3 regions of the Solibacillus sp. NPDC093137 genome follow, and region 3 is predicted to be linked to each of the others. Evidence: predicted binding sites of a transcription regulator. Region 3 holds the regulator's gene; each other region holds the start of a gene.

Region 1 (11,222 bases), 1.9 Mb from region 3:
GTTAATGGATGAACTTCAACAGCAACTTTCCCGCTGAAAAAGATAAAGGCAGCATATGTAAAGGCAGATAATATCCCCATAACAAATCCTTTAATCGGAAGGCCTTGCATATCGCCAGTTAAAATATTCGATGCGAAAAATACACCGATTAAAATAAGAACAATGGCCAATAGAGTAATCGGCGCGGGTTTAATTTTATTGAAAACCCATTCGAACAGAATGCCGATCCAAACGAACTGGAACATTAAAATGATGGCCAGTGAAGCAGGTAAATACTGCATCGCACCATAATAAAAAATACTTGTTAAACCGATAAAACATCCGGTAATCATAATTGGAATGATATTCTTTTTAGTCAGTCCTTTAATTCCGTCGCCTTTTAAGAAAGTGATTGACCACAAAAGCAAAAAGGAGATAATCATTTGGACAAGATTGATTTGTCCAAGTGAGTAACCGTGCCCAAACCCTAACTTAGCGAACACAGGTGTAAAACCAAAGCATCCTGCACCAAGCAGTACAAAGAATACGCCTTTATTTATCTTCATTTCTATAAACCTCCGATAGTGCTTGAGAATAACGATTTTATATTAACATATATAACTTACGGTGGCAGAGTTAACGGGTTTTGTAGGGAATAAAAAACTGGGAAAAAACCAAAAGAATGGGCTCTTTTGGTTTTCCTTTTCTTTACATTTAAACATTGTATAAAGCGCCGTCAATTGTGAACGAAGAAGAGCTTACATAAGAGGCTTCATCTGAAAGTAAGAAAGCAATAACATTTGCTACTTCTTCCGGTTCACCATAGCGTTTCATCGGTACAGCATCATTGTAGGCTGCTTGAGCTGCCTCAGCAGCGCCCGGCGCAACATTTGATTCAATTTTACGCATCATTTGTGTATTGATCACACCTGGATTTACCGTATTTACGCGAACATTATACGTTGCTGCTTCTAAAGCGGCTACCTTATTAAGACCCATTACAGCATGTTTAGAGGAATTATATAGTGCCATACTTGGAGAACCGATTAAACCGGCTACAGATGAAGTATTGACTATAGAACCGGATTTTTGCTCTTTCATTACCGGCAATACATATTTCAAACCGAACAGAACACCTTTTACATTAATGCCATATACAAAGTCGAATTCTTTTTCTGTAATTTCTTCAAGAGGTTTTGCTGGGCCTTCAACACCAGCGTTATTCACAAAGCCGTCGATCCGGCCGAATTTCGAAATCGTTTGATCCACATAGTTTTTTACATTGTCTTCTTTTGACACATCTGCTTTTACGATTAAGCTGTTTTCATCTGTAAGTGAGAGTTCTGTTTGAACGGATTTAATCGCGTCTTCGTTTAGATCGACCAATACAACTTTTGCTTTTTCATTAACCAGTTTTCTTACAACCTCTTTACCAATACCTCCTGCTGCGCCAGTGACAATGATGATTTTGTTTTCGAATTTCACTTTCTTCATCTCCTTTTTCTTTCAAATATTTTTTATAAATAATTTAATTCCTATAGAAAGTATGGACTTTCTACTACTTCTCAATCGACTAAAAGAAATGAAATTATTGACAACTAAATTTATAATATGGTAAATTTATCTCGAAATAAAGATACTTTAATTTGAAATAAATTACAAGGAAGAGGTAGCACAATATGAACTTTGAAGAATTAGTAAAATCTCGCCATTCCGCAATGAACTTTATTGAAAATGAACAAATGACAGAAGAGGATTTTAAAAATATATTTGAGCTGACAAAGCTGGCTCCAAGCGCATACAACCTTCAGTTTACGAATTACTTGGTTATTACAGATCAAGAGAAGAAAGAAAGAGTAAAAGAATTAAGCTACAACCAATATAAAATCCATACATCAAGCGGTGTTGTTATTGTTATGGGGAATAAAAACAGCATTGAAATGCCGGAAGTCGAAAAAATCTACAGTCCACTAAAAATGCTGAAAATGATGGATGAAGTGGAATATGATATGACGATGGAATTGATTAAAGGATATAGTGACGGGTTAAAAGACAATCCGCATGAATTAAATTTAGAATTGATGCGAAATGCAGGGATTCATGCCATGCTTTTTATGATGAGTGCCAAGCATTACGGATTTGATACATGTCCAATGCATGTCCATAATGTTGATGAATTAAGAAAAGAGTTCAATATTCCAGATCATTTAGAGCCGGTTATGATGATTACGATTGGAAAAAGCGTTGATAAAGTACGCGCACGAGGTTACCGTAAACCGGTTGGAGAATTTGTGAATTTCAATGGGTATTAGTTAATAAAAATTAGGCGACTGAACATTGATAAGGGATATTCAGTCGCCTTTTATATTGTCCGGATTTCATTCAGAACTCGGATTTATTCCTTCTATTAAATCCGAGTGAGGGCGCCCGATTGCGTAGCCTTGTGCATAATGAACGCCAACTGATTGGATGAATTCATATTCCGGCTTTGTTTCAATTCCTTCAGCAATTACTTTTGTCCCCGATTCGATCGCATAATTTAAAATAACTGTTAAAAGCTGCTGCTGTGCTTTATGCTGATCGATATTTTGAATAAGTGAGCGATCCAGCTTAATAAATTCCGGCTTTAAGTAAATTAATGTTTTTAAACTATTGTAGCCTGAACCGACATCATCAACCGCAATACGATAGCCTTGTGACCGGTAGTGGGAAAGGACCCGTGCAAATTCCTCGAAATCTCCGACAGCACTGCGTTCCGTCAGCTCAAATACAACTTGCTCAGGGGAAATATTCAATTTTTCCAGTAAAGCCCTTGTTTCGCCGCTATGATATTTTTTATCGAGCAAAACATTTGGATGGATATTGATAAACAAAGTGAAATCTTTCGTCGTATTGTAATTGAGCAATTTTTTGTGATAGCGCACGAGCGAAAGATTCCGGCAAAAGCATTCAAACAAAAATACTTTATCCGTTTGTCCAACAAATTCATAGAAAATATCGGCCGTTTGAAAAAGCTTCAGCGCAATAGGGCGGTTCAATGCTTCAAAACCAAATGTCGTATTGTATCTTACATCATAAATAGGCTGAAAATATGTACTCATTGCCTCCTGTGCAATAATATTTTTCAATGCTAATGACCGGGATAGATGACGGATTGTTTTACTCTTTAACAGAAACCGCTGCATCACTTCCTTGAAATCAATTAAATTGTTCGGCTTTGAATTTACGGATGTTTTCATGGAATGCTCCTACCTGTAGTAATGATTCTTAATTTTAAACGGAGATTGTTTCCATACTATAAAGGCAGTGTAAAGATTGGTTTTTTTATTATAGGTAATGGGTACTTGAATTGAAACTAACAGATAGTCCATTTTGTAGATTGAGAGAGCAGAGAAGGTTGGTAAGAAAGTTCTGAATATGAACAATCGGTGAATATCTTCTATATAAAAGCAGTATATGTTGGTATATTAATAAAAAATTAATGCAACTTTTACAAAAGGGGTGAAGAAGATGAAGATTAGTAGCTTGGCACGAAGATTTAGTCCAGAGTTAGATGATAGAAAACGCTCCCAGCTCCGCAAAGAGGCGGGCGAAGCATATAAAAAGCATGCACAGTATACGGATCCAAGTAAAAATCCACTGCTAAAAGTGCTGGAAAACCTCCTTTCCGGTAAAACAGAAAAAGATTTGCTAACACAGGATAATGCCAATCTGGCCGAAAATCTTGCAGTGGTAAATGACTTCACGTATAAACAAACACCAACATTGGATAATGTGCGTCCAGCATCAGCTGTCCCTTCATCTCAAGATTTACTTACAGCAGCAAATGTATCAACTTCCATTCCGCAAATGCCGGCAAACACTCAAAACCAACATTCAGAGCAAGTACAATCAGAGGAAGCAATCTCGTTGGCTAACGAAAATCTTTTCTTTACAATACCGGAAAAGTTCCAACAAGATTTTGCACGTAATCCAGACGAGCAAACAGTATTTGGTCGAGGGTTGGAAAAGCAGTTATTTCAGCGTTCATTCAATATAGCTGCAGAAAAGTATAACTCACATATTGCAATGGTGAATAACGGTTACCGTTTGACAGAGGAATCGGTTTTCTCCCAAATTGCATGACACTAAGCCCGCTCATATGGAGTGGGTTTTTTACATTTAAGTAAATTATAAAATTGCTTTGAAGCAGCACTTAGCAAATCATTCAGTGGTATAATATTTCCAAAGTTGAGAATATGGAGTGGTCTTTTTGGCGAAGAAGCAAGCAAAAACAAATGCAGTTCGTTTAATAGAGCAGAAAAAAATCGCACATGAAATTTTTGAGTATACGATTAACGACGGGGAATCGGTCGATGGATTGACCGTTGCCGGCAAAATAGGCCAGCCTGTCGAACACGTCTATAAAACATTGGTCGCGACTGCAGGAAAGGGCAATTATTTTGTTTTCGTCATTCCGGTTGATGCGGAATTAAATTTAAAGGCTGCAGCAAAAGTGGTAAGGCAAAAGAAAATCGAAATGCTCCCTGTTAAGGAGCTGCTTGGCTTAACCGGTTATATTCGCGGAGGCTGTTCGCCGATCGGGATGAAAAAGCTGTTTCCGACTATTATTGAGGAAGCGGCGACTGCACTAGATTATGTGATTGTCAGTGCAGGCAAAATCGGGATGCAGATCAAGCTTGCACCGGAAGATTTACAAAAGGCAACGAACGGGCAATTTGCATCGATTGTCTCATCATAGAAAGAAGGATTGTTGTGTCGAAGAAATTTAAATGGCAATGGGGAAGTTTTTTTGTAGGAATGATGATCATGGCGCTTGGTATTACAATGACGATTAAAGGGAATGTTGTCGGTACAGCTCCATGGGATGTTTTCCATATTGGTCTTTACAAGCAAATTGGATTGACGATCGGTTCTTGGTCCATTTTAACGGGTCTGACGATTATTATCGGGACATCGATTTATTTGAAACGCATTCCGAAGCTTGCCACGTTTTTAAATATGCTGTTTATCGGTTCATTTATTGATTTGTTCAACTGGCTCTTGCCAGAGACGAGTATTTTTGTACTGGAACTTGCGTATTTTACAGCAGGATTTTTTGTAATGAGCATTGGCTGTGCACTTTATATTGCGGCAAGTCTTGGCGAAGGGCCGCGTGATACGATTATGATGATTATTGCGAGTAAAGGCTATTCTGTGAAAACAGGGCGGCTCGTAATGGAGGTATTTGCGACAGGTGCCGGATGGCTGCTTGGTGGTCCTGTTGGTTTCGGGACGGTTATTTTAGCGCTCGGCACAGGTTATGTTATTCAGCCTTCCTTGTTTTTCTTTAAAAGAAAGCTTGAGGAAATAATCGGAGAGCCGCTTACATAAAATTTTCATTCTCTGTGCTAAAATATAGTGGAAATAGATATCGAAAGGATGAACGCGCATGTCAAACGTATTAAACACCTTTTTAGATGAAAACTTACTGGCACTACAAGCACAAGGTTTATACAACGAAATCGATCCGGTAGAAGGAGCAAACGGCCCGATCATTAAAGTTGGGGGCAAACAGCTTGTAAACCTGTCATCAAACAACTACTTAGGTTTGGCGACGAACGATGAGCTGAAAAAGATTGCTCAGGACACAATCGCCTCATATGGTGTTGGTGCAGGTGCTGTTCGTACAATTAACGGTACGCTCGATCTACACGTAAAACTGGAAGAAACATTAGCGAAATTTAAAGGTACAGAAGCAGCAATCAGCTATCAATCAGGCTTCAATTGTAATATGGCGGCAATTTCTGCTGTTATGGACAAAAATGATGCGATTTTATCGGATGCATTAAACCATGCTTCAATTATCGACGGCTGCCGTTTATCTAAAGCTAAAATTATTCCATTTGCGCATGCGGATATGGATGATTTACGTGCAAAAGCAAAAGACGCAAAAGAATCAGGCCTTTACAATAAAGTAATGGTTATTACAGACGGTGTTTTCTCGATGGATGGCGATATTGCCAAGCTTCCTGAAATCGTGGAAATCGCAAAAGAATTTGATTTAATTACGTATGTAGACGATGCACACGGTTCAGGCGTTACAGGTAAAGGTGCTGGAACAGTGAAGCATTTCGGTCTGCAACACGACATCGACTTCCAAATCGGTACATTGTCAAAAGCAATCGGTGTTGTCGGCGGCTATGTAGCAGGGAAGAAAAATCTGATCGACTGGCTAAAAGTTCGCTCTCGTCCGTTTTTATTCTCAACAGCATTACCACCAGGGGATGTTGCGGCGATTACACGTGCGGTAGAGATGATTATGGAATCAACAGAGCTGCATGACAAGCTTTGGGAAAACGGTCAGTATTTAAAAGATGGCCTAGCAAAACTTGGCTTTAATATCGGGGAATCGGAAACACCGATTACACCATGTATTATCGGCGAAGAAAAGCTGACACAACAATTCTCGAAACGTTTACTTGAAGAAGGTGTGTACGCAAAAGCAATCGTGTTCCCGACAGTACCAAAAGGAACAGGTCGCGTGCGCAATATGCCAACAGCGGCACATACGAAAGAAATGCTCGATGAAGCATTAGCGATTTACGAAAAAGTAGGCCGCGAGTTAGAAGTAATTAAATAAGCGACGTTAAGCTCAGCACTGATTTTGATGGTGCTGAGTTTTGTTATGTTGAGGATTATAAATAGTAAACTGAGGATTAAGTAAGGGTAAGTGAGGATTATTGAGATGAGTTTGAGGATTATTTAACTGAAATTGAGGATTAAATAAAAATGCGGCGAATAAAACACCGCATTTTCGATAGCAGAGCATTCAAAAGTCATTTCAAAACCGTCTGCGCAAACAGACCAAGCTTCGCGACACGCTGTATGGCTTCGCGCAAACGTTCTTCATCGACGAGCAGCCCGACACGAATATAGCCTTCGCCGTATTCACCAAAACCATTACCGGCTGCAACGGCAATATCCGCTCTTTCCAGTAAAAAGTCAGCAAACAGTTCACTCGTATATGGTGCAGGTACATGGAGCCATGCAAAGAACGAGCCTTTTGGTGCTGTGATTTCCCAGCCGATTTTATGGGCTTCTTCAACGAGTACATTGCGGCGGCGCTCATATAATGCACGCAATTCCTCTACACAAGATTGCTCTTCATTCAGTGCAACTGCGGCTGCATGCTGGATCGCAGGGAACTGGCTGCAAAACAGATGGTCCTGAATAATATTGATCGCTTCAATCATTTTTGCATTACCGACAGCAAAGCCGATACGCCAGCCTGCCATATTGTACGATTTGGACAATGTATAAAGCTCAATGCCGACTTCTTTTGCACCGGGTGCCTGAAGGAAGCTTGGCGGGCGTTCACCATCAAAGCCTAGTGCCCCGTAAGCGAAGTCATGGGCAACTGCAATGTTATTTTCTCTAGCGAACTGTACGGTCTGTTCAAAAAAATCATGCGTTGCGACACCGCCAGTCGGGTTGTTCGGATAATTTAAATACATCAATTTGGCCCGGTTTTTAATGTCTGTGGACAATGCTTCGTAGTCTGGCAAAAAGTGATTTTCCTCTTGAAGCGGCATCGTATCAAACTTTACATCTGCAAGTGCGACACCGGATAAGTAATCCGGATAACCCGGATCTGGGAGGAGCATATAATCGCCAGGATTCAAGAGTCCAAGCGGAAGTTCGACTAAACCGATTTTTGTTCCGCCTAAGACGGCCACTTCTGTAGAGGGATCAATGTCGACATTATATTCACGTTTATAGAAGTCCGCAGCTGCTTGCTTGAGCTCTGCAATACCACGGAACGGAGAATATTTATGTGTTTGTGGATCATTTGCCGCATTTTGCAGTGCTTCCACAATATGTGCCGGTGTTGGCTGATCCGGGTTTCCCTGACCTAAATTAATCACATCGCGCCCCTCAGCAAGCGCTTCATTTACTTTGTTTACAAGTGCTGCGAAAAACTGTTGTGGTAATTGCTGAAGCTTTTTCGAGAATTCAATCATTCTTTATCACCTCTGAAAAATAGTAAGGTTAATGTTAGTCTAAAACTTCACTTAAGTAAAGTGAAGATTTTGACAACTTGAAGTGAGATGTTACAATGAGTACGAATATGCGAAAATAGATTCGCACGGAATTTTTAAGGCGGTGGCAGTTATGAAAATCGGTTGTATTCAATTAAATGTTGGTTTTGGCAAGGTAGATGAAAACTATGAACGCGCGGAGAAATTTATTCGCGGAGCGGTAGCAGGCGGTGCTGAAATCGTTGTATTACCGGAAATGTGGAATACGGGCTATGCGCTCGAAAAACTGGAAGAGCTGGCGGACGAAAATGGAGAACGTACGAAATCATTTTTAAGCAATCTTTCAAAAGAATTGGCGGTACATATTGTAGGTGGATCGGTATCGGTGAAACGTGATGATAAGTTTTTCAATACGATGTACACATTCAATCGCGATGGTGAATTAGTCGGCGAGTACAGTAAAGTGCATTTATTCCGCTTAATGGATGAGCATTTGTATTTGGAATCCGGCAGTGATATGAACCGTTTCGCATTAGGTGAGCTCGAAGCGGGCGGAGCAATTTGCTATGATATTCGCTTCCCTGAATGGCTGCGTTCCCATGCGTTGGATGGTGCTAAGGTGCTGTTTGTACCAGCACAATGGCCGACACCACGTATCGATCACTGGAAAATATTACTGCAGGCGCGAGCGATTGAAAACCAGTGCTTCGTCGTTGCGGTAAATCGTATTGCCCGTAAAGTGGAAAATTTCAATGGTCAGTCAATGATTATCGGGCCATGGGGTGAAGTGCTTTGGACAGGTGCAGAGGATGAGGAACTGGCGATTATTGACGTTGATTTTTCAACAGTCGATGAAGTGCGCGGCCGCATTCCTGTATACGAAGATCGCCGTCCGGGTCTTTATGAAAAAGTAATAAAAGAATAAATTTTAAAAGCGTACCGGATGAATGCCGGTGCGCTTTTTTGCATTAAGCAGCAAATTAACTCACTGATACAATAAAAAAATCCCTCTCAACCAAAACAGCCACTACTTTCCACTTGCCATCTCACACGTCTCATTTTAATATAAGAACAAACGTTCGATATAAGGAGATGAGCTTTATGTATGAAAATGCGCCGGAACGTTCGATTATTTGTATTGATATGCGCAGTTTTTATGCAAGCTGTATTGCATCGGTTGAAAATTTAAATGTAATGGAAGTACCGATTGCGATTGTCGGAAATTTTCAGCAAAAGGGAAGTGTTGTACTTGCAGCGTCCCCTCCGATGAAAAAGCGCTTTAATATTCGCACAGGTTCACGATTATACGAAATCCCGCCACATCCGGATATTCGTCTTTTTGAGCCGCGGATGTCATTATTTATACGCATATCAATGGAAATTACACGTCTGTTCAACGAGTTCGTTCCAAAAGAGGCCATTCATGTATATAGCGTCGACGAAAGTTTTATCGATTTAACCGGAACCGAAAAATTATGGGGGCCGCCTGAAGAAACGGCAAAATACATTCAGCAGCTCGTTTACAACCAATTTGAAATTCCATGTGCAGTCGGTTTTGGCCCAAATATGCTGATGGCAAAACTGGCGCTCGACATCGAAGCAAAAAAGACGGGATTTGCGAAATGGACATATAATGATGTACCGGAAAAACTGTGGCCGATCATGCCGCTGTCCACGATGTGGGGAATCGGCAGCCGTACGGAAAGAACGCTGAATCATATGGGCATTTATTCTGTCTACGATTTGGCGCATGCCGATTTAGCGTTACTTGAAAAGCGCTTCGGAATTCTCGGCAATCAGCTGTATTACCATGCATGGGGAATCGATCATTCGACAGTCGGTGCGCCGATTATGCAAGGGCAAATCAGCTTCGGTAAAGGGCAGATGCTGATGCGCGATTATCGCAGTAGAAAGGAAATTTTAGTCGTATTGCTGGAAATGTGTGAAGACGTGGCAAGGCGGGCGCGGGAAGCGAAGAAAATCGGTCGGACGATTTCGTTAGGGCTTAGCTACAGTAAAGATGCCTTCGGGGGCGGATTTCATCGTTCACGTACAATCGATGAGCCGACAAACGATACACTGAAAATTTTCGAAGTGTGCAAGCAGCTGCTCGATGAATTTTATGCCGAACGGCCGGCACGCAAAATTACGATTACATTAAGCAATATTGAAAGTGAATATTCGATGCAGCTCAGCCTGTTCGATGAGATGCGTTGGCGTAACCGCAAGCTCGGAGAAACGATGGACCGTTTACGTACAAAATACGGTACAACAGCGATATTGCGTGCGGTTTCCTATACGGAAGCAGGTACTGCACTGACACGGGCTAAATTAGTAGGCGGGCATAAACAATAGGGAGTGAAGGCGATGAATAGAGATAGAGGAACAATTAAATGGAGCGCAATGATGTTGCCGGAGCATGTCCAACTATTGCGTGAATGGCAGGAAGAGGACGCAATTGTTACCCAACCCCAACTCGACGAAGCCCAGTTAGAACAAATTAACATCAATCTGCAGCGAGCCTACACAGAGCATTGCCCGATCCAACTAAAAGTATGGGAGCAAACTGGCCTCTATACAGTTTCCGGGGCAATCCAAAAAATCAATATCCACGAACAATATGTCAAGCTGGCAAACAGCGAAAGAATTCAGTTCCACCATATTTATGAAGCACTCTTGGATGAGTAGACTTTCCAGTTGTCCAATAAAAATATTGAAATGGGGGAGGCAACTTCAGCGGAAAGCGTCCGACCCGGAATGAAAATTGACCCAATGTTAGAAAGAGAAATTAAATTTCACTTGATTTTACAACCAGAGCCACTCGTATAAAAGTAATCTTTCTATTCGAATATTTCACACGTACAAATGTATTGCTGAAAAAGAATATTTTTAACATATTGTTTTTTAGAAAAGAACACCATATAATAAATTTCATGAAAATGTTTGAACATCAATATTTTTGGATGGTTATATGTATTTTCTACAAGGACATTTGTTTTAATAGATGAGAAATAATAGACGGTATATTCAGCGGTAACAGGCTGAAAACATGTCTTTTAAAGGATAGGGAGGCTTCAGATTGAAGAAAATTATGGTGACCGGTGCTTTAGGTCAAATTGGTTCGGAATTAGTAGAGAAATTACGCCATACGTATGGCACAGATAATGTATTGGCAACAGATATTCGAAAAATTGATCAGCATGAAGGTCCATTTGAAGTATT
Region 2 (11,222 bases), 1.7 Mb from region 3:
GATGACTGAATCGCGCGAGCACGTTCACGCAATAGCTCATTTCGCTGTTCGATCTTCTCTTTTAATTCTGCGATTTCATCTTCTAAAATAGAAATTTCTTCGTTTGCAATTTCAATATCCAATTCGACAACGGCAATTTTATGGTTCGTTTCATTAATTTCTGCACCAAGTTGCTCTAGTTGTGAAATGATTTTTTGCTGTCTGTTTTGGTTTGTTTGAATCTCATTCGATTTTTGTTCAAGTGATTTATTTATAGATTTCTTTTCTGCTTCGAGTTGACTGCGCTCTTTTTTCAGTTCATCTAATGTTGCTGCAGATGCTGCCGGTATTTGAACAAATAGCACTAGCGCAAGTATTGCTGCAATGGTTTTAAATGAACGCGTCGTTAGCTTCTTCAAAAACTTTTCCCCCTAAATGCATGGGTAAGAGTGGCTCTTTTTGTCTCAAAACGAGCCACTTCCCACTATTTTCGTCATTGTCAATTTTGCCTTGGCAATGTGTGACAGTCGCTGAAAGAAGTTATACTTTTAAAAACTTACGAACTGACATGAAACTTCCCCATATACCGATGAACATCCCGATGAAAATAATTAAACCATTCACCTGGTACATAAGTGGTGTTACTTCTAACAATTGGAATAATTCCCCTTTTAATCGAGGTGCCAATAAATCATAAATATTGTAATAAGCAATTGTAACGGCTGCGACTGGAATAATAGATCCAATCAAACCAAGCCACATTCCTTCCAATACAAATGGAATGCGGACGAAAGAATTTGTAGCCCCTACAAGCTTCATAATTTCAATTTCATCTTTACGTGCAATAATCGTAATGCGAATTGTATTAGAGATTAAGAACATCGCTGTGAACAGCAGTCCTAAAATCAATACGAGTCCAACATTACGAGCGATTTCTAAGAAGTTAAATAGTTTTTCTACTTTACCCTCGCCATATTTTACTTCAAAAGTATTGTCTAAGCTATCAATCTGTTTTGCGACATCAGCTGTTTTCAAAGGATCGACAGCTTTGACATACAATACATTGTATAACGGGTTGTTCTGTTCGAATAAACTTAATTCATCGCCAAAATCTTTGATTAACTTGCTTAATTCTTGTTCTTTTGAAGAATATGTAACTTCCTCGACATCCGGCATATTATGAATCTCGTCAAGAAGCTGTTCTTCTGCCAGTTTCGCTTCTTCCGCTTCCGGAATAATATCGATCATGACACGAATTTCAACATCGTTTTCCAAATCGGAAGCGACTTTGTTTAAATTCATCATAATCGCTGCAAATACACCGACCAATAATAATGTGACCGTTACAGCACTGATTGAAGCGAGTGTCATCCAGCTGTTACGGCCTAATGATTTAAAACTTTCACGGAAATGACGGGCAATTGTTCTAGTTTTCATAGCCGTAGTCACCTCCGTACTCATCACGGACGATCATTCCGCCTTCAATGGCAATAACTCTTTTACGCACAGTATTTACGATTTCACGGTTATGTGTTGCCATTAAAATCGTCGTACCTTGGCGATTGATTTCCTCAAAAATATTCATAATTTCCCACGATGTTTCCGGGTCTAAATTTCCTGTAGGCTCGTCCGCAATCATCACTTTCGGACGGTTCACAATCGAGCGGGCAATTGCAACACGTTGCTGTTCTCCACCTGACAGCTCATTCGGCAGCATTCGCACTTTATGCTTTAACCCCACCAGTTCGAGTACTTCCATTACCCGTTTACGAATGACACTTGGCTGTTCTTCAATTACTTCCATCGCGAACGCTACATTTTCATATACTGTTAAGCGCGGCAATAATTTAAAGTCCTGGAAGACGACACCAAGATGACGGCGTAAATGAGGTACGCGATTATTTTTTAGCGTTCTCAAGTTAATGCCATTAATGATGACATCGCCGGAAGTCGGTTTTTCTTCACGGTACATCAATTTAATAAATGTCGATTTACCTGCTCCACTCGGGCCAACTATATACACAAATTCACCCTTTTTTATATGAACCGTAATCCCGTTTGCGGCGACGACCCCATTAGGATACTTCTTCACTACATTATTCATTTCAATCATTCACGAAACCACCTAAGCTCAATATCTAGTATTTTAAATTTTAGTCTTACCCATTATAGCATTTTCAGGCTCAAATTTTATTACATTTTCTTTTCAATGTAAGCCCCGCCTCGTTTTCAAACTCTCTGCACCGCCATGACAACATTAAAAGAAATCAATTGTCGCTAAATTTTCATAGAAATACACTTATTTTTTGGTTTTCGTAATGTATTTGTTAAAGTATGAAATGTTCTTAATATAATAAAATACTCTACACTATTTTTAATTATTCGACGTTTTCAGTGAAAACCCTTCTCAGTATTTGGATTATTATGGTATTTATAGGTGGTTTTTTAGAAATTACATTTTTCTATGTAGGAATGCGGCAGTTTGTGACTTTTAATTGGAGATTTGGCGGAAAACAAAATTAAAAGCATCCAAATTCTTTATAAGAAGATGGATGCCTGATTTTATTAATGCGTTTGTTGTTGCTTTGAGTTTACCGAAACCCTGGTAAATCCTACCCCTATTGCAGTGTATAACGTACTAGTACTGTTCCTGTGCGAGATTCCCCTACTAACTTCAGGAGTTTCGCACCTTCCAGTTCTTTTGTGAAACGGACTGATTTTGACAGGAATTGCTCCTCTTCTTCTGTAACCAGTACATCACTTAAACCGATATCTGCTTTTCCGAAGTTTGAGAAAACCTGACCATCCAGTGCGACTGTTTTCGGAACATAAATTTCTACTGAACCTGCTAGTGCACGTGCCTTGATTTTATGCGCTTCTGCACTTGTTGTTGTGATAACAACATGTCCATTCATCGATTCAGCTTCGACTTCATTTAATTCGCCATCAACGTAAATACGTCCATTGGCTGTACCAATTTCCAAATCTTCACCTTTAATATGACGGGCTTCTACTGCACCATTGCTCGTTTGCAGTTCTGCATGATCAAATGTTGCATTTTCCAGACGGATTAAACCGTTATGCGTACGCGCTTTAACAAGCTTCGCGTCGATATGTTCGATTGAAACGCTACCTGTTAATAATTTCGCAATGACTACATCATAATGTTTTTCTGGAATAGCAACTTGTACTTTCACTTGTGCAAATTTATTTGTTGACTGAATAAATAATTTGTCATTTGTCAGCTTCGACATGTTTTCCGTTGCCTGTGCAATCGTTTCTTCCTCAGTACCTTTTAACGGTGTTTTCCCTGTCACATTCACAGTAACTAAATCATCCGTAGCACGTACAATATCGACTTTACCATTTGCGATTTCCAACTCTACCCCTTTAACATCAGCTACAGGGTAAGCATACGTTTTTGTGAATTCTACTTTTTCTCCGAACGGTGTATCGATATCAAGCTCTTTAAACTTCGACAAAGCTGCACCGACTAATCCTGTCATGCGTGTGCTGAATTGCGATAAATCCTGCTTAATATCGCCCATAAACTCGTCCATTTTTTTATTGAATTCTTTATCGTTAAATGACTTGCCGAAAATATCTTCAAATCCTGATGTTTTACGTTTTTCTTTTTGTTCTTCAAATACCGGTTCTGCCTTATGCGGCTCTTCCTCATACTTTTTTTCTAAAACCGGTTGCTCGATTGGTGCTGCTTGTGATGGAGTGGATTCCTTTTCCGACGACAATTTTTCCAGTAATACAATCGCCTCTTCTGCCGTAATTGTACCGCTTTCAACTAATTTCAAAATGCGTTTACGTTCTTCTTGCATAAAAAAATTCCTCCCTCTGCTTCGTATATAGTTATTATACGGGGAGGGAGGACGAAAAGTTTCGTTTGCGCTCTTAGTTTTTCAATCTATTTATTTTGCGCTTCTTTAATTCTTGATTCCATACGCTCACGATCACGTTCCAGAATTGGTTTTAAGTAACGTCCTGTATAACTTTCTTTCACTTCGGCAATTTTTTCCGGTGTACCTGTCGCTAAAATTGTACCGCCACCTTCGCCGCCTTCAGGACCTAAATCAATAATATGGTCGGCAGTTTTGATAACATCAAGATTATGCTCAATAACAAGCACGGTCTCCCCGTTTTCAACTAAACGCTGCAGTACAATCAATAAACGGGAAATATCATCGGCATGCAAACCGGTCGTTGGCTCATCCAAAATATAAAATGACTTGCCGGTTGAACGACGATGCAATTCCGATGCCAATTTCACACGTTGTGCTTCACCGCCGGATAATGTTGTTGCCGGCTGACCAAGCTTCACATACCCAAGACCGACATCGACAATCGTTTGCAGTTTACGCTGGATTTTTGGCAAGTTTCCGAAAAACTCCAACGCATCTTCTACCGTCATCTCCAAAATATCGGAAATATTTTTATCTTTATATTTCACTTCCAGTGTTTCACGGTTATAACGCTTCCCATGACAAACTTCACACGGCACATAAACATCTGGCAAGAAGTGCATTTCGATCTTAATAATGCCATCCCCGCGGCAGGCTTCACAACGTCCGCCTTTTACGTTGAACGAAAAACGACCTTTTTTATAGCCACGTACTTTTGCTTCATTCGTCATCGCAAAAACATCACGAATATCATCGAATACGCCAATATACGTTGCCGGGTTTGAACGCGGAGTACGGCCGATTGGCGATTGGTCCACATCGATTACTTTCTCCAGCTGTTCTAAACCTTCTATTGTTTTATGCTTACCCGGTTTCACTTTTGCCCGGTTCAGTTTTGATGCGAGCGACTTATATAAGATTTCATTTACCAATGTTGATTTCCCGGAACCCGACACACCTGTAACGGCGATGAACTGCCCTAATGGAATATCGACACTGACATTTTTCAAGTTATTTTCAGAAGCACCTTTAATCTTTATTTTTCGGCCATCTGATTTACGGCGTTCAAGCGGCAGCGGAATAAATTTCTTTCCGCTTAAATATTGGCCGGTAATCGACTCTTTGTTTTTCATTACTTGCTTCGGTGTCCCTTGTGCAATGACTTGACCGCCATGTACACCGGCACCCGGACCGATATCGATTAAGTGATCCGCTGCCATCATCGTATCTTCATCATGTTCGACGATAATTAACGTATTACCGAGGTCACGCATATTTACAAGCGTATTAATTAACCGGTCATTGTCACGCTGGTGCAACCCGATTGACGGCTCGTCCAAAATGTAAAGGACGCCTGTTAAACGGGAGCCGATCTGAGTTGCCAGTCGAATACGCTGTGCTTCCCCGCCGGATAATGTTCCAGCAGACCGTGCAAGTGTTAAATAATTTAAACCAACGTCCAATAAGAACTTCAGTCGTTCAATAACTTCACGAATAATTAAATTCGCAATCTGGCGTTCTTTTTCCGTTAATTCTACTGAACTAAAGAACTCATACATTTCCTGAATGGAGTGGCGTGTCGCTTCCGAAATGTTCTGGTCTTTAATTTTTACGGCCAATGTTTCCTTTTTTAGACGATGCCCTTTACAAGTAGCACAAGGCTGTTCGGTCATGTACTTTTGCATCGATTCACGAACATAGTCCGAAGAAGAATCTGTAAAGCGGCGCTCGATATTCGCGATGACACCTTCAAATTCGATATTTTTCTTATGCACACTACCATAGTCATTCGTATATTCGAATAAAATTTTCTCTTTACCCGAACCGTATAAAATTTTATCCATTTTCTCTTTAGGAATATCTTTTACCGGCACATCCATTGGAATATTGTAATGCTTACAAACAGATGCCAACAGCTGCGGGTAGTAGTTGGACGATACGGATTCCCATGGTGCAATCGCATTTTCAAGTAACGTTAAGTCCCAGTTGTGAATGACTAAGTCGATATCGGCCTTTGCCTTACTTCCAAGCCCGTCACATGTAGGGCAGGCCCCGAATGGACTGTTGAATGAAAACATGCGCGGCTCCAGTTCACCAATCGAAAAGCCGCAAAGCGGACATGCATGATGCTCACTGAATAACAGCTCCTCATGATCGATCACATCGACTAGAACGCGGCCATCCGCAATTCTAAGCGCTGCTTCAAGGGAATCACTTAAACGTGTTTCATTGCCTTCTTTTACGACAACACGGTCCACAACTACTTCAATTGTGTGCTTTTTATTTTTATCCAGCTCGATATTGTCATCGAGATCACGCAGTTCCCCGTTTACACGGATACGCACAAAGCCTTGTTTTTTCAAGTCTTCCAGCAGTTTTACATGCGTTCCTTTTTTCCCTTCAATAACAGGAGCAAGCAGCTGCATTTTCGTGCGCTCCGGATATTCCATCAAGCGGTCAACCATCTGTTCAACCGTCTGTGATGTAATTTCAATCCCATGTGTCGGGCAATACGGTTTTCCAATACGCGCAAAAAGCAGGCGCAAATAATCGTAAATTTCCGTTACTGTCCCGACAGTCGAGCGCGGGTTACGGCTCGTCGTCTTCTGGTCAATCGAGATTGCCGGTGACAAACCTTCAATTGTATCGACATCCGGCTTGTCCATCTGCCCTAAAAACTGTCGTGCATATGCAGACAATGATTCGACATAACGACGCTGCCCTTCCGCATAAATCGTATCGAATGCCAGTGATGATTTACCGGAACCTGAAAGCCCTGTCACAACGACAATTTTATCGCGTGGAATTGTGACATCAATATTTTTTAAATTATGCGCTCGTGCACCTTGTACGACAATTTCTGTATTTTTCACATTGTTCACCCTTCTGCTTTCAATTCAAATATCATGTCACGTAATTCAGCCGCGCGTTCAAAGTCAAGCGCTTTTGCGGCTTCTTTCATTTCAACTTGCAATGTCTCAACAAGCTTCTCCAACTCTTTTTTCGTCAGCTTTTTGCCGCCTGTCACTTTTGTAATATATGTTTCTTCCCCTTCCGCAGCTTGTGTAGCACGGATAATTTCAGGAATCTTTTTAATAATAGTTTTCGGTGTAATACCATGTTTTTCATTGTATGCCATTTGAGTTTCACGACGGCGTTTCGTTTCACCGATCGCTTTTGTCATCGAATCTGTCATATTATTGGCATACATAATGACATGTCCGTTCGAGTTACGTGCAGCACGTCCAATTGTTTGAATGAGTGAACGTTCGGAACGGAGGAACCCTTCCTTGTCCGCATCCAAAATTGCGACAAGGGATACTTCCGGAATATCAAGACCTTCCCGTAATAAGTTAATGCCGATCAGCACATCATATGTTCCTTTACGAAGCTCCCGGATAATCTCAATCCGCTCCAGCGTTTTGATTTCCGAGTGCAAGTATTCGACTTTCAAGCCCATTTCTTTTAAATAGCTCGACAAATCTTCGGACATTTTCTTCGTTAATGTCGTGACGAGTGTTCGTTCATTACGACTGATGCGCTCATGAATTTCATCAATCAGGTCATCAATCTGCCCTTCAATAGGACGGATATCAATTGTCGGATCAAGCAGCCCTGTCGGACGAATAATCTGCTCCACCATGTCCGGTGTATGCTCCAATTCGTATGGACCTGGTGTTGCCGATACATAAATCGCCTGGCTTACTTTCGATTGAAATTCGTCAAACATGAGCGGACGGTTATCCAGGGCAGACGGGAGACGGAAGCCATGCTCGACCAGTACCCCTTTACGTGCCTGGTCTCCATTATACATACCACGTACTTGCGGTAATGTAACATGGCTTTCATCAACGACAAGCAAAAAGTCTTCCGGGAAGTAATCCAATAATGTGTACGGCGTTGCCCCTGCTTCACGCAATGTCAGATGGCGCGAATAGTTTTCGATACCTGAGCAGAAGCCCATTTCCTTCATCATTTCCAAATCATAGTTTGTCCGTTGCTCCAAGCGTTGCGCTTCCAGTAAACGGTCTTCCGAACGCAGGACGGCAAGACGCTCCTCCAACTCTTTTTCGATATTTTCAATGGCAACTTTCATTTTTTCTTCGCGTGTTACGAAGTGGGATGCCGGGAAAATGGCTACATGCTGACGATCCCCTAAAATTTCGCCTGTCAGTGCATCCACTTCACGGATCCGGTCGACTTCATCACCAAAAAACTCAATACGGATACAGTGCTCATCACGTGATGCCGGGAAAATTTCGACAACATCCCCGCGTACTCGGAACGTACCGCGTGTAAAGTTAATATCATTCCGTTCATATTGAATGTCGACCAGTTTCCGCAATAGCTGATTGCGCTCGATTTCCATCCCTGTTCGAATGGAAACGACCATTTCACGATATTCTTCCGGATTACCGAGACCGTAAATACACGATACGGACGCAATAATAATGACGTCTTTCCGTTCAAATAACGCAGTCGTTGCCGAGTGGCGTAATTTATCGATTTCTTCATTAATACTTGAATCTTTTTCAATGTACGTATCGGTTTGCGGCACATACGCTTCCGGCTGGAAATAGTCATAATAGCTGACGAAGTATTCAACCGCATTGTCCGGGAAAAATTCTTTAAACTCACTATATAATTGGCCGGCCAGTGTTTTATTGTGGGCCATCACGAGCGTCGGTTTATTCACTTCTTTAATTACATTGGATATCGTAAATGTTTTACCCGTACCTGTCGCCCCAAGCAATGTCTGGTGACGCTTGCCTTCTTTAACCCCTTGTATGAGCTGTTTAATCGCTTCCGGCTGATCCCCGGCAGGCTGATAGGCGGACTGTATTGTAAATGTTTCTGTCATATTCAGATTGTCCTTTCTGTCGCTTATATTATCTTCTATTTTAACATACCCGTTTTTAATTTACGATAAAATTGCGAACGTACATTCGAATTTAATGCAGTTATGTGTCTTTTTGGATGGGCTGGTTTTATTAGAACTTTGGTGGCGGGTATTAGAAAAGTTTGGTGATTTATTTGAAGGTTGGGACCAGTTATTCGAAAATCTCTAGCACTTATTAGAAGAATTATCCTTTTTATTAGAAACTAACCAATTTATTAGAACTATTTTAATTTTATTGGAAACTTTCTTTCACTTATTAGAAAACAACCGGAACCCGCTGCTTGCCCATAAAAAAAAGCCACCTGAATAGGTTGGCCTTTAAGAAACAGTTTCCAATAACTCTTTTAACTCTGTAGTATAGCTGTGAAATGCTTGTTCGTTCTTTTGATCTAACGATGTATCGATAAGTAGCTTTAATTGTTCAATACGTTGCATCCGCTGCAACCGACTAATAAATAAATCTAAATAAATTTCATTCAATAGCTTCTCTGCATGATGTTCAGTGGACTGCTGACTAACCGCTTTTAAAAAGTCTGTATACGAATAATATTTATCCATCGATATCACCTCGACCTCTTTTAACCATTATAAGTTAAAAATCATACAATTTGCAATATATTCTGAAAAATTATCATATGACAGAATTTTCTAAATATAATGTTGATTTTTAGCAAATTATGCAGTAGTTTAGATGTATAGTGAAAATTTAAGCGATTAAAAAAGTAGGAAAGATAGGGGATACAAAATGATTAGTAATTTAACACAAAAATCCAATTACATTATTTCTAACTCTACCTTCTGTTTGAGGTCCTATCAGCATCGAGATAAAATTCACACTGCCATTTTGGACAAATACGGCCAATCTACATCTCCGTATAAACCTTTAAAAATTATTCGAGATACGTGTCGTCTGCATGGAAGTTCCTATGACGCCAGCAAATATCAGGCGAGAAGCTTTTTCGGAGAGAATAAACATAAGTTACCGATAATGGTGGCCTATGACTTCGGGGATCCGTGCATTTTATTCCCGCTATTTTCACCGTTTTCACCTCAAAATATTTGGTTATCCTTGAATCCTATTATTAATATTAGTGAAGACGGTGATAAAACGCTCGTAACTTTTGTGGATAATACTGAGATTAGTCTGGATATCAATATGAAATCATTCAACCAGCAATATGTACGCGCTGCAATGTATTATAAATATCTGCTTTTACAGCGCAATAGGATCTTATAAGAGCATCAGTTTTTTTGAAAATATTCAGCAAGAAGTAACTCACTTTGATTACGAAGGCGAATATTCGAATATCTTCTACACTCCATGATTCCCCCAAAGTAAAAATGATACTCGGTAAACAAATCATCCGTCTTGCCTCTCACTAAGCGCATCTGATGAAGTTTAAAATAGTCCTTCGTTTCTTTTAAGTCATGCTCTATTTTGATACGTACAGCATCGATTAATTGCAAATAGGGATTTTTAAATTTGAACGGACTTTGCTCCACTATTGAGTAATCCTTCCCAAGAATAATTAACAGCAACGGCAAATAAATCCCAGCCTCATAATACGGAATCGTTTTAGAAGGAATTTGCAGCATCCGAATACCTCCAATTAATAAGAACGTTTGTTCGTATATGTATTTTCACATATTTTTTAAAATCTGACAAGAGGAAAATTATTACTTAGCTTAAATTTCACTAAAAAAACCGTGCCTTAGCTTTTTACTAAGGCACGGCTTTCAATTTTTCAACCAGATGATCGCTGAAAGATTTTAATATGAGATTTTTGATCGTAAATAGGCAGTAATGAACACATCGAGATCGCCGTCCATTACGGCGCCTACATTCCCTGTTTCTGCACTTGTACGGTGATCTTTTACCATTGAATACGGATGGAACACATATGAACGAATTTGCGAGCCCCAGCCAATTTCCTTCTGCTCACCACGAATTTCATCCAACTGTGCCTGCTGCTTTTCAATTTCCAGCTGATACAGCTTCGATTTCAGCATTTTCATTGCTGCATCACGGTTTTTAATTTGTGAACGTTCTGACTGACATTGTACAACGACACCTGTTGGAAGATGGGTAATACGTACAGCAGAGTCAGTCGTGTTAATGTGCTGACCACCGGCACCAGTTGCACGGTACGTATCGACTTTTAAATCTTCTGTTCGAATATCGATTTCGATTTCATCATTGAACTCCGGCATAACATCACATGAAACGAACGATGTATGACGGCGGCCTGAAGAATCGAACGGTGAAATTCGTACTAGTCGGTGTACGCCTTTTTCCGCTTTTAAATAGCCGTACGCATTATGACCTGAAATTTGTAATGTAACCGATTTGATGCCGGCTTCATCACCAGGCAAGTAGTCGATTGTCGTAACTTTAAAACCGCGCTTCTCTGCCCAGCGTGTATACATAC
Region 3 (11,222 bases):
TGAAACAGAAGAACAGCTGGCAATGCTTCAACAACTTGGCTGTCCTGCTGGTCAAGGCTATTATTTCTATAAACCGATGTCTATTACCGAAGCAGAACAATTGCTGGACACGAAAAAAACAGCTGACGGGAAGTAAATCACCTTCCATCAGCTGTTTTCTTAGTTTATAGTGTTCGGTAAATCTTTCGATAAGAATACGATTAAATCATGTAGATTTTGCTCGCTCACTCCATGACCTACCGGATAGGTTCTGAATGTAACGTCCGTGTCATAGTCATTGAAGAAACGAACGGCATGCTCTGCCCATTCAATCGGAAAATCATAATCATATTCCCCGTGAGAAATAAAGATTTTAGATTTATCCATCGTTTTTTTACTATATTCAAGCGCAACGAATTCCGGTAAATAACCGCTTAATGCTGCTGTTCCACGAATGGCATTGCCCATCACCATCGCAAGTGACTGTGCCATCGCTGCCCCTTGGTTGAAGCCAACAACATAAATTTGCTGTTCATCCAAATTGAATTCCCAAATAGCTTCTTTAATAAATAATTCTATACCTTTCAGCACTTTATCGAAAATGGCACGATTCGGCTTACCCTCTTCTTCAAATGTATAAAATGCATAGCCCGGACGATGTTTAATCGGTCCTTGCAAACTAAAAATATGACAATTTGTTGAAAACGAATCAACAAGTTGTAGTAAATCATTTTCATCGCTCCCTAATCCATGCAGCAAGAAAATCGCCGGTTGCTTATCTGCATCTACTTTAGGTGCTTTGTGTAAATAAATAAATGGTGTGTTCATTTTATATCTCCTTTTAAGAAAGCGTCATTTTATTGACAAGCTGGTCCGTGTAATAAGCCATGTAGCCATCCAGCAATTTGATTGTTTCCTCGATATCGCCTTCTGTTAAAATATTTGCATTTTTAGCACAGGCAACTGTCAAAAAATCAATACGGTATGCATGCTCCACGGATGCATAAGCATAATCGTAAATCACATCTTCATCCTCTACCTTTAATGCATTATATTGCTGATGGAATGCTTTCTTGTAATCGTCCATTTTCTCTCCGACACTGTTGCGGATTTGCATTTGCTGTGCCATTAATTCATTTTCGATATAAGAAACGGTTGGCACTTTTCCTGAACTGAATGTTTCCCGAACAAGATCTGTCCATGCCATTTTATTCTCCACATAATACGCAATATTTAACATTAATCGATCATAAAAATCAGTCGTTGACGTGGAGGAAGCTCTTTTTTCATCGATATTTTTTTGAAGCATTGTTTGGAATTTTTCAAGATCCGCTTTATTCGATAGGAAATAAAGTGTCTGTTCGATATATGTAGTAATTTCTTTTTGCTTATTTTCTGCTGTCATGATTCATCCACATCCTTCATCTGATACTTCCATATTTCTTTATTATCGTACCATTCCTTCAGTAAAATCGCACGTTATCCTATTATCTGTATGGGCCTATTGTATCTGAATTCAGCTCTTTTTGCCAAAGCTTTTTTCTTGTCACCTATACAATAAGTCGGGCTTCCGATTGATTTAGAAATAAAAAAATGCCACTTGCCATAGTAGACAAGTGACATTTTGAGCTTCGAATTAAAGTGCTTTTACTTTCGCAACTACATTTTCTACTGTGAAGCCGTATTCTTTTAACACAATTTTCTCTGGAGCCGATGCACCAAATTTATCGATTGCCAATACATCGCCTTCAAAGCCAACATATTTATGCCAGCCAAGTGATGCACCCATTTCAATTGCTAAACGCTTCGTCACAGCTTTTGGTAATACAGATTCTTTGTATTCCTTGGACTGTTTTTCAAAGCGGTCCATTGATGGCATTGATACAACAGATGCATCAATTCCTTCTGCAAGTAGTGCCTTTTTAGCTTCTACTGCCAAGCCAACTTCAGAACCTGTTGCAATTAACAGGGCATCCGGAGTTTCTTTAGATGAAGCTGAAACGACATAAGCACCTTTTTCAACACCATCGTATACTGTCTCTGTCGCAAGATCCAATACCGGCAAGTTTTGACGAGATAATACTAATACAGTTGGCGTTGATTTGCTCTCTACAGCTAATTTCCATGCAGCTACAGATTCATTTGCATCTGCAGGACGGATAACAGAAAGATTCGGCATTGCACGTAATGATGCTAAATGCTCAACTGGCTCATGTGTAGGACCATCTTCCCCTACTGCAATTGAGTCATGTGTAAACACATATGTTACAGGTAATCCCATTAATGCAGATAAACGAATTGCTGGACGTACATAGTCAGAGAATACAAAGAAAGTACCGCCAAATACGTTTAAACCGCCATGTAATGCCATACCGTTCAGTGCAGCGCCCATTGCAAATTCACGAACACCAAACCAAATGTTACGGCCTTCCGGAGTTTCTGCAAAGAAATCGCCAGCGCCTTTAATAGTTGTCTTGTTTGATCCTGCCAAGTCAGCAGAACCACCGAAGAATGATGGTGTTGTTTTTGCAATTGCATTGATTGCATCACCAGATGATGAACGAGTAGCTACTGCAGTACCTGCTTCATATACAGGTAACTCAGATGCAAAGTTCTCCGGTAATTTGTTTTCCATTGCGTTTACAAATTGTGCAGCCAGTTCTGGATATTCGTTTTTGTAGCTTTCGAATAATTCATTCCATGCTGCTTCTGCTTGTACACCTTGTACTTCGCTAGCTGCTTTAAATGTATCATATACTTCAGTTGGAACGAAGAATGGCTCATGTTCCCAAGCGTATGCAGCTTTTGTTAAAGTAACTTCATCAAATCCTAGTGGCGCACCATGTGAATCTGCTTTACCAGATTTGTTAGGAGAACCAAAACCGATAACAGTTTTCACTTCGATTACAGTTGGGCCGCCAGTATTTTGTTTCGCTTTTTCAATAGCTGAATTAATTTCCACGATATCTGTACCGTCTGCAACTTTTAAATAGTTCCAGCCGTATGATTCGAAACGTTTTTGGATGTTTTCCGAGAATGACTTTTCTAAATCACCATCAAGTGAAATATCATTTGAATCATATAGTACAATTAATTTATCCAATTTTAAGTGACCTGCAAGAGAAATTGCTTCTGCAGCAACACCTTCCATTAAATCACCGTCACCGCATAGTGCAAATGTATAGTGGTCTACAATGTCTTTACCTGGCTTGTTGTATGTTGCTGACAAGTGACGTTCAGCCATAGCCATACCTACTGACATTGCAATACCTTGTCCTAATGGACCAGTTGTCGCTTCTACACCAACTGTATGACCATATTCAGGATGTCCCGGTGTTTTTGAATTCCATTGACGGAAGTTTTTGATTTCTTCCAACTCTAAACCGTAGCCACCTAGATGCAATAAACTATATAAAAGCATGGATCCATGTCCAGCTGATAATACAAAACGGTCGCGGTTATACCAATTAGGATTTTGAGGGTTATGGCGTAAATGCTTCGTCCACAATGTATAGGCCATAGGTGCAGCACCCATTGGTAAACCTGGGTGACCTGAATTTGCTTTTTCAATTGCGTCGATTGATAGTGTACGGATTGCGTTAATTGCTAACTGATCCATCTGTTGTGTCATTATGTGACATCCTTTCCTCGTACGATATTTATACATTTTATAGTGTAGACAAATTTTCACAAGAAAACAATAATTTCTAAAAACGTCCTATAAAATATGTCATACTTTATATTAAATGTGACATATTAATGAAATGTTATTAGTTTAAGAATTTCTTCTGTGATTTAATTTGTTTTAATTTTTCAGGTGTCACATCATTGCCTTCTTCATCAATTACTTTTACATGCTCGATTGTATCACGCATTGTAGTACGGAAAGTATCTAAATATTCTTTGCGCAGCGCTGTACGTTCCTTCGCCTGCTCTTCCGTCAATTTACCTTCTCTCGCTAATTTAGAAAGCTCGTTAATGCGAGCTAATTTTTCTTTTGATAACATTTGAATCTCACCTTTCTTCCTACCTACTACAAAGGTATAAAAAAAACGACTTGAAAACAAGTGTTTACTCTTCAAGTCGCTCCATATATTCAATATATCTTCTATGTACGGTCGCTTTACTGATAGAAATGCCCAAGCCAGACAAAGTCGTAGCAATTTCTGCAAAGGTTAAGCCTTTCTGACGCAGTTGAACAATTTCTTCGACAGGCACTTCTTTTCGTTCACGCCCTTCAATATTACCGCGGTTTTTCAAATTATTTTGCGGCTGGTAGCCATTTTCTACAGCGCGGCGCATTCCCCGGCGGATTTTTGCATTATGCATACGACGCTGATACTCTTCGACAATCGCTAAAATTTCGAGCAGCATTGTATCCATTTCGTTTAATACGACAGGACCTGCATCATTCAATGTATATACTGTCGCTTCATATTTTTGCAGTAGGTGCAGCACTGCCATACGGGCATTCCCTCGCCCTAAACGGGTTTCATCCTGTACAAATAATGCTTTAATACCGTACTCTTTCATGTAGTCAAGCATGTCGAGTAATCCGTCTCGATCGACATCATATCCACTATGCTGGTCCATGAAAATCTCCACATCTTTATAGCCGAATGATTTTGCGTATTTTGTCAGCTCCTCCTGCTGACGCACTAGCGATGTTTCTTGTGTATTTTTATCCGTACTGACACGGCAATAGATTACTGCTTTAGTTTTTATCATTGTTCCCTCTCGCTACTTTAATCAATTGCATATCGGAGGATTCATTCAGCTGAGCAATGTATTGTGAATCTTTTTCTACAGGCACAACCAATACTTGTCCTAAAACAACTTTTTCATCCAGCATTCCGTTTTCCTTTTTTACTTCATTGATCCAATCATGCTTAGCCATTTTACCACGATATTGTTCTGCCAACGACCATAAAGTATCGCCATGCTCTATGCTTACGTGTTCGTATAATTCAATTTTATCATCCTGCATCATGAATAAAGCAATCATAAGTACAGAGAATAGTAGAAACATTGATGTGAAGCCATTTAATTTAACTCTTTTCATTTGAAAAACCCTCTTTCGAATGTATGTTCGGAATGTTTGTTCTCATAATAATACGAACGTATGTTTTTGTCAACCGTTTTTTCGAACTTATGTTTGCATTCATGTTCGCATACTGCTATACTTACTTTAAGAAAAATAGCATGATAAAGAGGTGAGTTAGTTGACACAAAAAATTTCAAAGCGGCAGCAAGCTATTCTAACTTTTATAAAAGAGGAAGTTCGTGCTAAAGGCTATCCGCCATCAGTTCGCGAAATTGGAGAAGCAGTAGGTTTAGCTTCCAGTTCAACTGTCCACGGGCATTTAGCTCGTTTAGAAAGTAAAGGGCTTATCCGCCGTGATCCTACAAAGCCGCGTGCCATTGAAATATTGGATCAGGAAGAGATGAATATCGCAAAACAAGGTGTCATTCATGTTCCGTTGATCGGTAAAGTTACAGCTGGTCTGCCTATTTCTGCAATCGAGGATATCCAGGAATATTTCCCGTTGCCGGATGCTTACGGCTCACCGGAAGAGGAATTATTTATGCTTGAGATTATGGGAGAATCCATGATTGAAGCCGGGATTTTAAATGGGGATTATGTGATCGTTAAAAAAACGTCTACTGCGAACAATGGAGAGATTGTCGTAGCAATGACGGAAGACGATGAAGCAACTGTTAAGCGCTTTTACAAAGAAAAAACTCATTTCCGTTTACAGCCTGAAAATAGCTCAATGGAGCCAATCATTGTCAACCAAGTTTCTATTTTAGGTAAAGTGGTCGGCCTCTATCGAAATATCCATTAATCATCAACTTGCCATTCTAATAGAATCGGCAAGTTTTTTATTTACAAAATAAAAAGCTCAGCCGCGAACGACTAAGCCTTTCGTTATTTATTGCATGCTTCTACAAAACTATTAAATAAGCGCTGTGCATAAACATCACCGTTCGGAGCCAATTCTTCCGGATGCCATTGCACCGCGACACAATATGGATGCGATTCATGTTCAATCCCTTCAATGATGCCGTCCTTAGCAAGTGCCGAAACAACGAGCCCTTTCCCCAGCTTTCCAACCGATTGATGATGAAATGTATTTACACGGAATGAGTCTTCTTTAAAAATCTCTTTAAATTTAGGTGTCTTTACTTCAACGGTATGTGCCAGTTCCCCTCGCTTTGAAGGCTGTTTATGTAAAATTGTGTTCGCTACTTGTGAGGGTATATCCTGAATTATCTTCCCCCCGAATGCGACATTCATAATCTGTTGTCCGCGGCAAATACCGAGAACAGGCATTTGTCTTTTATAGGCTTCATTCATCAATAAAAGATCGCTGTCATCACGTTTCCGTACAACACTTCCGATATGACGGTGCGGTTCTTCATTAAACAACAATGGATCTATATCCGCTCCACCAATTAATACGAGGCCTTCAATTAGATCTAATAACTCATTTACGTTTTCTTCTGTAGCATTCGGTATACAAATCGGTATACCTCCCGCTTGTTCAATTGAAATTAAATACGTGTTATTAATATCCAACTTCTTGTCAAAATCATACATTGTTAATCCAATAATCGGTTTCATTCTTTTTATCCCCTTATAATTTATAGATAATTCCAATAATTTAAATTATACTATTGCGTTATACGAAATGACTACAAAAATAAAAAAGGATTGCAGAATCGCAACCCTTTACTTATTAAACACTTTCCATTTGTTTTATAAAATACTGTTTAATTTCTTTCCAGTTATGAACACGCATGAAACCTTCTTCTGATCGATTGTACGGCATCGAATACAATATACCTGTCCCTTTGAATGCTGCGAGTTGGCGTGGGCTGTCATCAATTAAATAATCGGTATGTATTACCGCTTTATTTCCGCAAAACACAATGTTCTGTGTTTTAATAAAGGGTAAATGCTCCATTAACCAGTCGTATTTCGCTGTAAATGAACCCGGTACATCCATTGCAGCTGTCGCAATAAAAATTTCATAATGTTCCTGCAACTCTTGAATGACTTTAATCGCATCTTCATCCAGTACTTTTAAATCTCTGAAATAGTCAGGCTCATTTAATATTGCAAATAATTTCTTCGCATCTTCTCGAGGCAAATCGCGCTGTGTCGTCAGAAGAAACTCTTCATCTGTAAAATTTGTTCCGAAATTTTCGTTATATGTCACACGTAATTTCGAATAAAAATCAGCTAGTACCTGGTCCATATCGATAGCAATACTTTTTTTCATGTAATAAGCCTCCTTGAAATTCCCATAATTTTAGTTTATACAATTGTATTGTGAAAAAACAAGGTATAACTCTTTACAATTAACAACGTACATATTTACGTTTAAAACCGATTCGCCCTTTTTCCACCTGTTTTTCAATTTCCTCATATGCATGAAGCAAACCCGGTTTTTTCCCTTCCCGTTTCGTTTCAATTGGTCCGATCTCATTTGCAATTTGCACTGCCTCATCATGTAAAGGTTTAAATGAAACACCGACTGTCATGACAAAATTGTTCATCGCCACCTGTGTGCGCTGCGGTGCTTGACGGATATTTTGTTTTACATACTCGAGCATGTCCATTAACTTTTCCTTTGAAAATTCCTCATCTTTACGATTGCCGAGAAGCCAGCAGTAGCAATGCCACCCTGCCGACATTTTCAGATCCTCACCACTGGCAATCCACTTATCGCTTACTTCTTGCGCAATATCAGATTCCGCCAGAGTTACTGCCACAACATAATCCGAAATCATATAGAAATAGGCCTGTTCCATCCAGCGGTCATAATCTTCCTCAGTCATTGCATTCGGATCCGCAATAATTCCTGCGAAATACATAGCATCATAGTTGCCTGTAGCATAGAGCTGTTCGGCCAGTTCCTGGTCTATTTTTATTTGTTTTACATACGGTTTCATCGAGCCAATCGTTACACCGAACAACGGCTCCTTTGCCCCATTGGACATATAAATCTTTTTTGTACGCTCTTTCCCAAGTGCTTCTAACTCTTGCATCATTGTATCGAGTTTCATAATTTCCTCCTTTTTTATTATTATTTTTGTCTTATACTATTATATGATTTAATCGCCAAACATACCTAGCGTTCTTCTCAATAAGCTTGCTGGTATATATTTCATTTAAAACAGTATTTACGGGATATATACGGCGACATACACTCAAGCTTCAGTGTCCTTTTATTGTTGCCCTGTACTTTAATAAAAAAATTGGCAAATTATTTAACCGAATAATAAAACAACCTCTGAACAGAATAATCTCAGGAGGTGATATTGATGTCAAAAAATAAAAACAACATCAATAATAAAAACGTCGAATTCGGTATGGAAACGGACGTTAATCAAGTAAAACAGCAAAACCAAAAAGCTGAAGCTAAAAAGCAACAATCTTCCGGTTTGTTTGCAAACAGCGGTTTACAAAAGCAATCAAGTTCCTTGAATGCTGAATTCGGGATGGAAACTAACGTAAACCAAGTGAAGCAGCAAAACCAGCAAGCTGAAGCCAAAAAGCAACAATCTTCTGGATTGTTCGCGAATAATGGTTTACAGAAAAACTTCTCTTCCATGAACGCCGAATTTGGCATGGAAACAGATGTTAACCAAGTAAAACAGCAAAACCAGCAGGCCGAAGCCAAAAAGCAACAATCTTCCGGTTTGTTCGCAAACAGCGGTTTACAGAAGAAGCTTTCTTCAATGAGCGCTGAGTTTGGCATGGAAACAGATGTTAACCAAGTGAAACAGCAAAACCAGCAGGCCGAAGCTAAAAAACAACAAGCATCGGGTCAATTTGGTAAGAACAAATTCCAAAACGGCAATAAATAAAAAATATTGAACCGGCAATTTTTATTGCCGGTTTTTTTAGTTCAAAATTATATTGGTTATAATTTTAAATAATATGTATACATATAAAAAAAACGCTAGAATTTTAACTCCAGCGCTTTCTCTTAGTACATCTTCATATATTGGTCGCGTTCCCACTGATGGACAGTAGAACGGTACATGTCGAATTCGATTTCTTTTGCTTCTTTAAAGTTAGCATAGATGTGGTTGCCTAATGCTCGTTGAACAACTTCATCTTTTGCAAGTAAGTTTAAAGCGTCGTCTAAAGCTGCAGGCAGGTTATCAATGCCGTTTGCTTTACGCTCTTCTTCGCTCATTACATAAATGTTGCGGTTAATTGCTGGTGGTGGCGTTGATTTTTTACGAATCCCTTCCAGACCAGCCTCTAAAATTACTGCCATCGCCAAATATGGGTTAGCTGATGGATCGACCGAACGAACTTCTACACGTGTTGAAACTCCGCGAGAAGAAGGAATACGAATTAAAGGTGAACGATTTTGTGCAGACCATGCTACGTAACATGGTGCTTCATAACCTGGTACTAAACGTTTATAAGAGTTTACTGTCGGGTTTGTAATTGCAGTAAAGCCTTGAACATGATTAAGTACACCTGCCATGAATTGCATCGCTGTTTCAGAAAGACCTAATTCAGTAGACTCATCAAAAAAGGCGTTTTCTTTTCCTTTAAATAACGAAACGTTGAAGTGCATTCCTGATCCGGCTTCACCGAATAAAGGTTTTGGCATGAATGTTGCGTGTAAACCGTGTTTACGTGCAATTGTTTTAACAACTAATTTAAATGTTTGAATATTGTCGCAAGCTGTAATTGCATCCGCATATTTAAAGTCAATTTCATGTTGTCCCGGTGCAACCTCATGGTGAGATGCTTCAATTTCAAAGCCCATTTCTTCTAGTTCTAATACGATATCACGACGGCAGTTTTCACCTAAATCTGTCGGTGCTAAGTCGAAATAACCCCCGTGGTCATTAACTTCCAAGCTTGGCTCGCCTTTTGCATCCAGTTTAAATAAGAAAAACTCCGGTTCTGGCCCTAAGTTGAAATCTGTGAATCCTAGCTCTTCCATTTCCTTTAATACACGTTTCAGGTTGTTACGTGGATCTCCTGCAAATGGTGTACCGTTCGGATTGTAAATATCACAGATGAAACGTGCTACTTTCCCTTTTTCAGCAGTCCATGGGAAAATCATAAATGAATCATAATCAGGATATAAGTACATATCTGATTCTTCAATACGCACAAAACCTTCGATTGATGAACCATCAAACATCATTTTATTGTCCAATGCTTTATCTAGTTGGCTTACAGGAATTTCTACGTTTTTAATTGTTCCTAAAATATCTGTAAACTGTAAACGAATGAATTTTACTTGCTGTTCTTCTACTAGACGTTTAATATCGTCTTTTGTATATTTGCCCACTAAATTCCACACTCCTAAATTTGTTCAGTACCGATTTTACTCGATCTTTTATAATTTACACACTATTGGTAAAAGCGTGATAAATCCCCTTGTCGAATAGATGTTTTTTGCATGCGCTGTGCTTGGCGCATTTCTTCACGTAAAATTTTTCGTAAGTCCGAATCTGAAATTTCTTTGCTCGCTTGTTGGGCGGCCGGATCATTTTTCAAAGCAAACACTTTTTTGATACCTGCCATATTAATACCCTGCTCAAGCATATCTTTGATTTCAAGTAAAGTATCGACATCATTTAAAGAAAACATCCGTCGATTTCCTTCTGTCCGGTGCGGCTGAATTAAATCATGCTCTTCATAATAACGGATTTGTCTTGCTGTCAGATCCGTTAGTTGCATGACGATACTTATCGATAATAGTGGCATTGAACGTCGAATTTCACTACTCATTTAATTCACCTCCCTTATCGCTATATTACGACTTGTTATTTACAATGTCAAATGTATGTCAGAAAAACTCACATAACTTATGTAAATGAGCAAATAGTTGACAGAATAAAGCGAATTCTATGCACAATAAAAATCGCCCAATAAATGGACGATTTCTATAAACTATTTTAGTTTTTGGACAGCAGAACATATGGCATATTTTACATGTTCATATGTTAAACCGCCTTGGATAAATGCAGTATAGGGAGGGCGAATCGGACCGTCTGCTGTTAATTCAATACTTGATCCTTGGACAAATGTACCTGCCGCCATAATAACATCATCCTCATAACCAGGCATATAGGCAGGCTCCGGCGCAAAGTGAGCGTTAATAGGTGAAGCAGCTTGAATTTCACGACAGAATGCCACCATTTGTTCAGCCGTTTGGAAAGAGACTGACTGAATGAGATCTGTGCGAACATCCGTG

What was found. The regulator LexA, encoded in region 3, represses DNA repair genes until DNA is damaged. The targets are predictions, from matches to a motif close to CGAACATATGTTCG.
Region 1: the regulator LexA is predicted to act here: its motif matches at 9,069-9,082, upstream of ACQKN3_RS11505 (UV damage repair protein UvrX).
Region 2: the regulator LexA is predicted to act here: its motif matches at 8,829-8,842, upstream of uvrB (excinuclease ABC subunit UvrB).

What each region holds. Positions count from the first base shown of each region.
Region 1 is NZ_JBNNVH010000001.1:2,299,676-2,310,897, reverse strand. Features, by position in the region: gene ACQKN3_RS11555 (EamA family transporter) at 1-545, opposite strand, end outside; gene ACQKN3_RS11550 (SDR family NAD(P)-dependent oxidoreductase) at 694-1,473, opposite strand; gene ACQKN3_RS11545 (nitroreductase family protein) at 1,659-2,291, shown strand; gene ACQKN3_RS11540 (EAL domain-containing protein) at 2,358-3,218, opposite strand; gene ACQKN3_RS11535 (hypothetical protein) at 3,490-4,104, shown strand; gene ybaK (Cys-tRNA(Pro) deacylase) at 4,232-4,720, shown strand; gene ACQKN3_RS11525 (YczE/YyaS/YitT family protein) at 4,735-5,352, shown strand; gene ACQKN3_RS11520 (glycine C-acetyltransferase) at 5,411-6,601, shown strand; gene ACQKN3_RS11515 (pyridoxal phosphate-dependent aminotransferase) at 6,798-7,982, opposite strand; gene ACQKN3_RS11510 (carbon-nitrogen family hydrolase) at 8,134-8,925, shown strand; gene ACQKN3_RS11505 (UV damage repair protein UvrX) at 9,102-10,355, shown strand; gene ACQKN3_RS11500 (YolD-like family protein) at 10,368-10,688, shown strand; gene ACQKN3_RS11495 (L-threonine 3-dehydrogenase) at 11,080-11,222, shown strand, end outside.
Region 2 is NZ_JBNNVH010000001.1:2,084,685-2,095,906, forward strand. Features, by position in the region: gene ACQKN3_RS10565 (murein hydrolase activator EnvC family protein) at 1-398, opposite strand, end outside; gene ftsX (permease-like cell division protein FtsX) at 520-1,416, opposite strand; gene ftsE (cell division ATP-binding protein FtsE) at 1,406-2,092, opposite strand; gene ACQKN3_RS10580 (DUF4097 family beta strand repeat-containing protein) at 2,598-3,812, opposite strand; gene uvrA (excinuclease ABC subunit UvrA) at 3,899-6,766, opposite strand; gene uvrB (excinuclease ABC subunit UvrB) at 6,772-8,754, opposite strand; gene ACQKN3_RS10595 (IDEAL domain-containing protein) at 9,112-9,351, opposite strand; gene ACQKN3_RS10600 (competence protein ComK) at 9,539-10,030, shown strand; gene ACQKN3_RS10605 (hypothetical protein) at 10,036-10,389, opposite strand; one part of gene prfB (peptide chain release factor 2) at 10,564-11,222, opposite strand, start outside.
Region 3 is NZ_JBNNVH010000001.1:382,664-393,885, reverse strand. Features, by position in the region: gene ACQKN3_RS01905 (EAL domain-containing protein) at 1-136, shown strand, start outside; gene ACQKN3_RS01900 (alpha/beta hydrolase) at 160-807, opposite strand; gene ACQKN3_RS01895 (DNA helicase) at 821-1,384, opposite strand; gene tkt (transketolase) at 1,616-3,610, opposite strand; gene ACQKN3_RS01885 (DUF896 domain-containing protein) at 3,750-3,986, opposite strand; gene ACQKN3_RS01880 (YneB family resolvase-like protein) at 4,051-4,707, opposite strand; gene yneA (cell division suppressor protein YneA) at 4,694-5,041, opposite strand; gene lexA (transcriptional repressor LexA) at 5,202-5,825, shown strand; gene ACQKN3_RS01865 (gamma-glutamyl-gamma-aminobutyrate hydrolase family protein) at 5,909-6,604, opposite strand; gene ACQKN3_RS01860 (5' nucleotidase, NT5C type) at 6,720-7,265, opposite strand; gene ACQKN3_RS01855 (DNA alkylation repair protein) at 7,345-8,052, opposite strand; gene ACQKN3_RS01850 (gamma-type small acid-soluble spore protein) at 8,311-8,856, shown strand; gene glnA (type I glutamate--ammonia ligase) at 8,979-10,313, opposite strand; gene ACQKN3_RS01840 (MerR family transcriptional regulator) at 10,376-10,756, opposite strand; gene ACQKN3_RS01835 (aminotransferase class I/II-fold pyridoxal phosphate-dependent enzyme) at 10,919-11,222, opposite strand, start outside.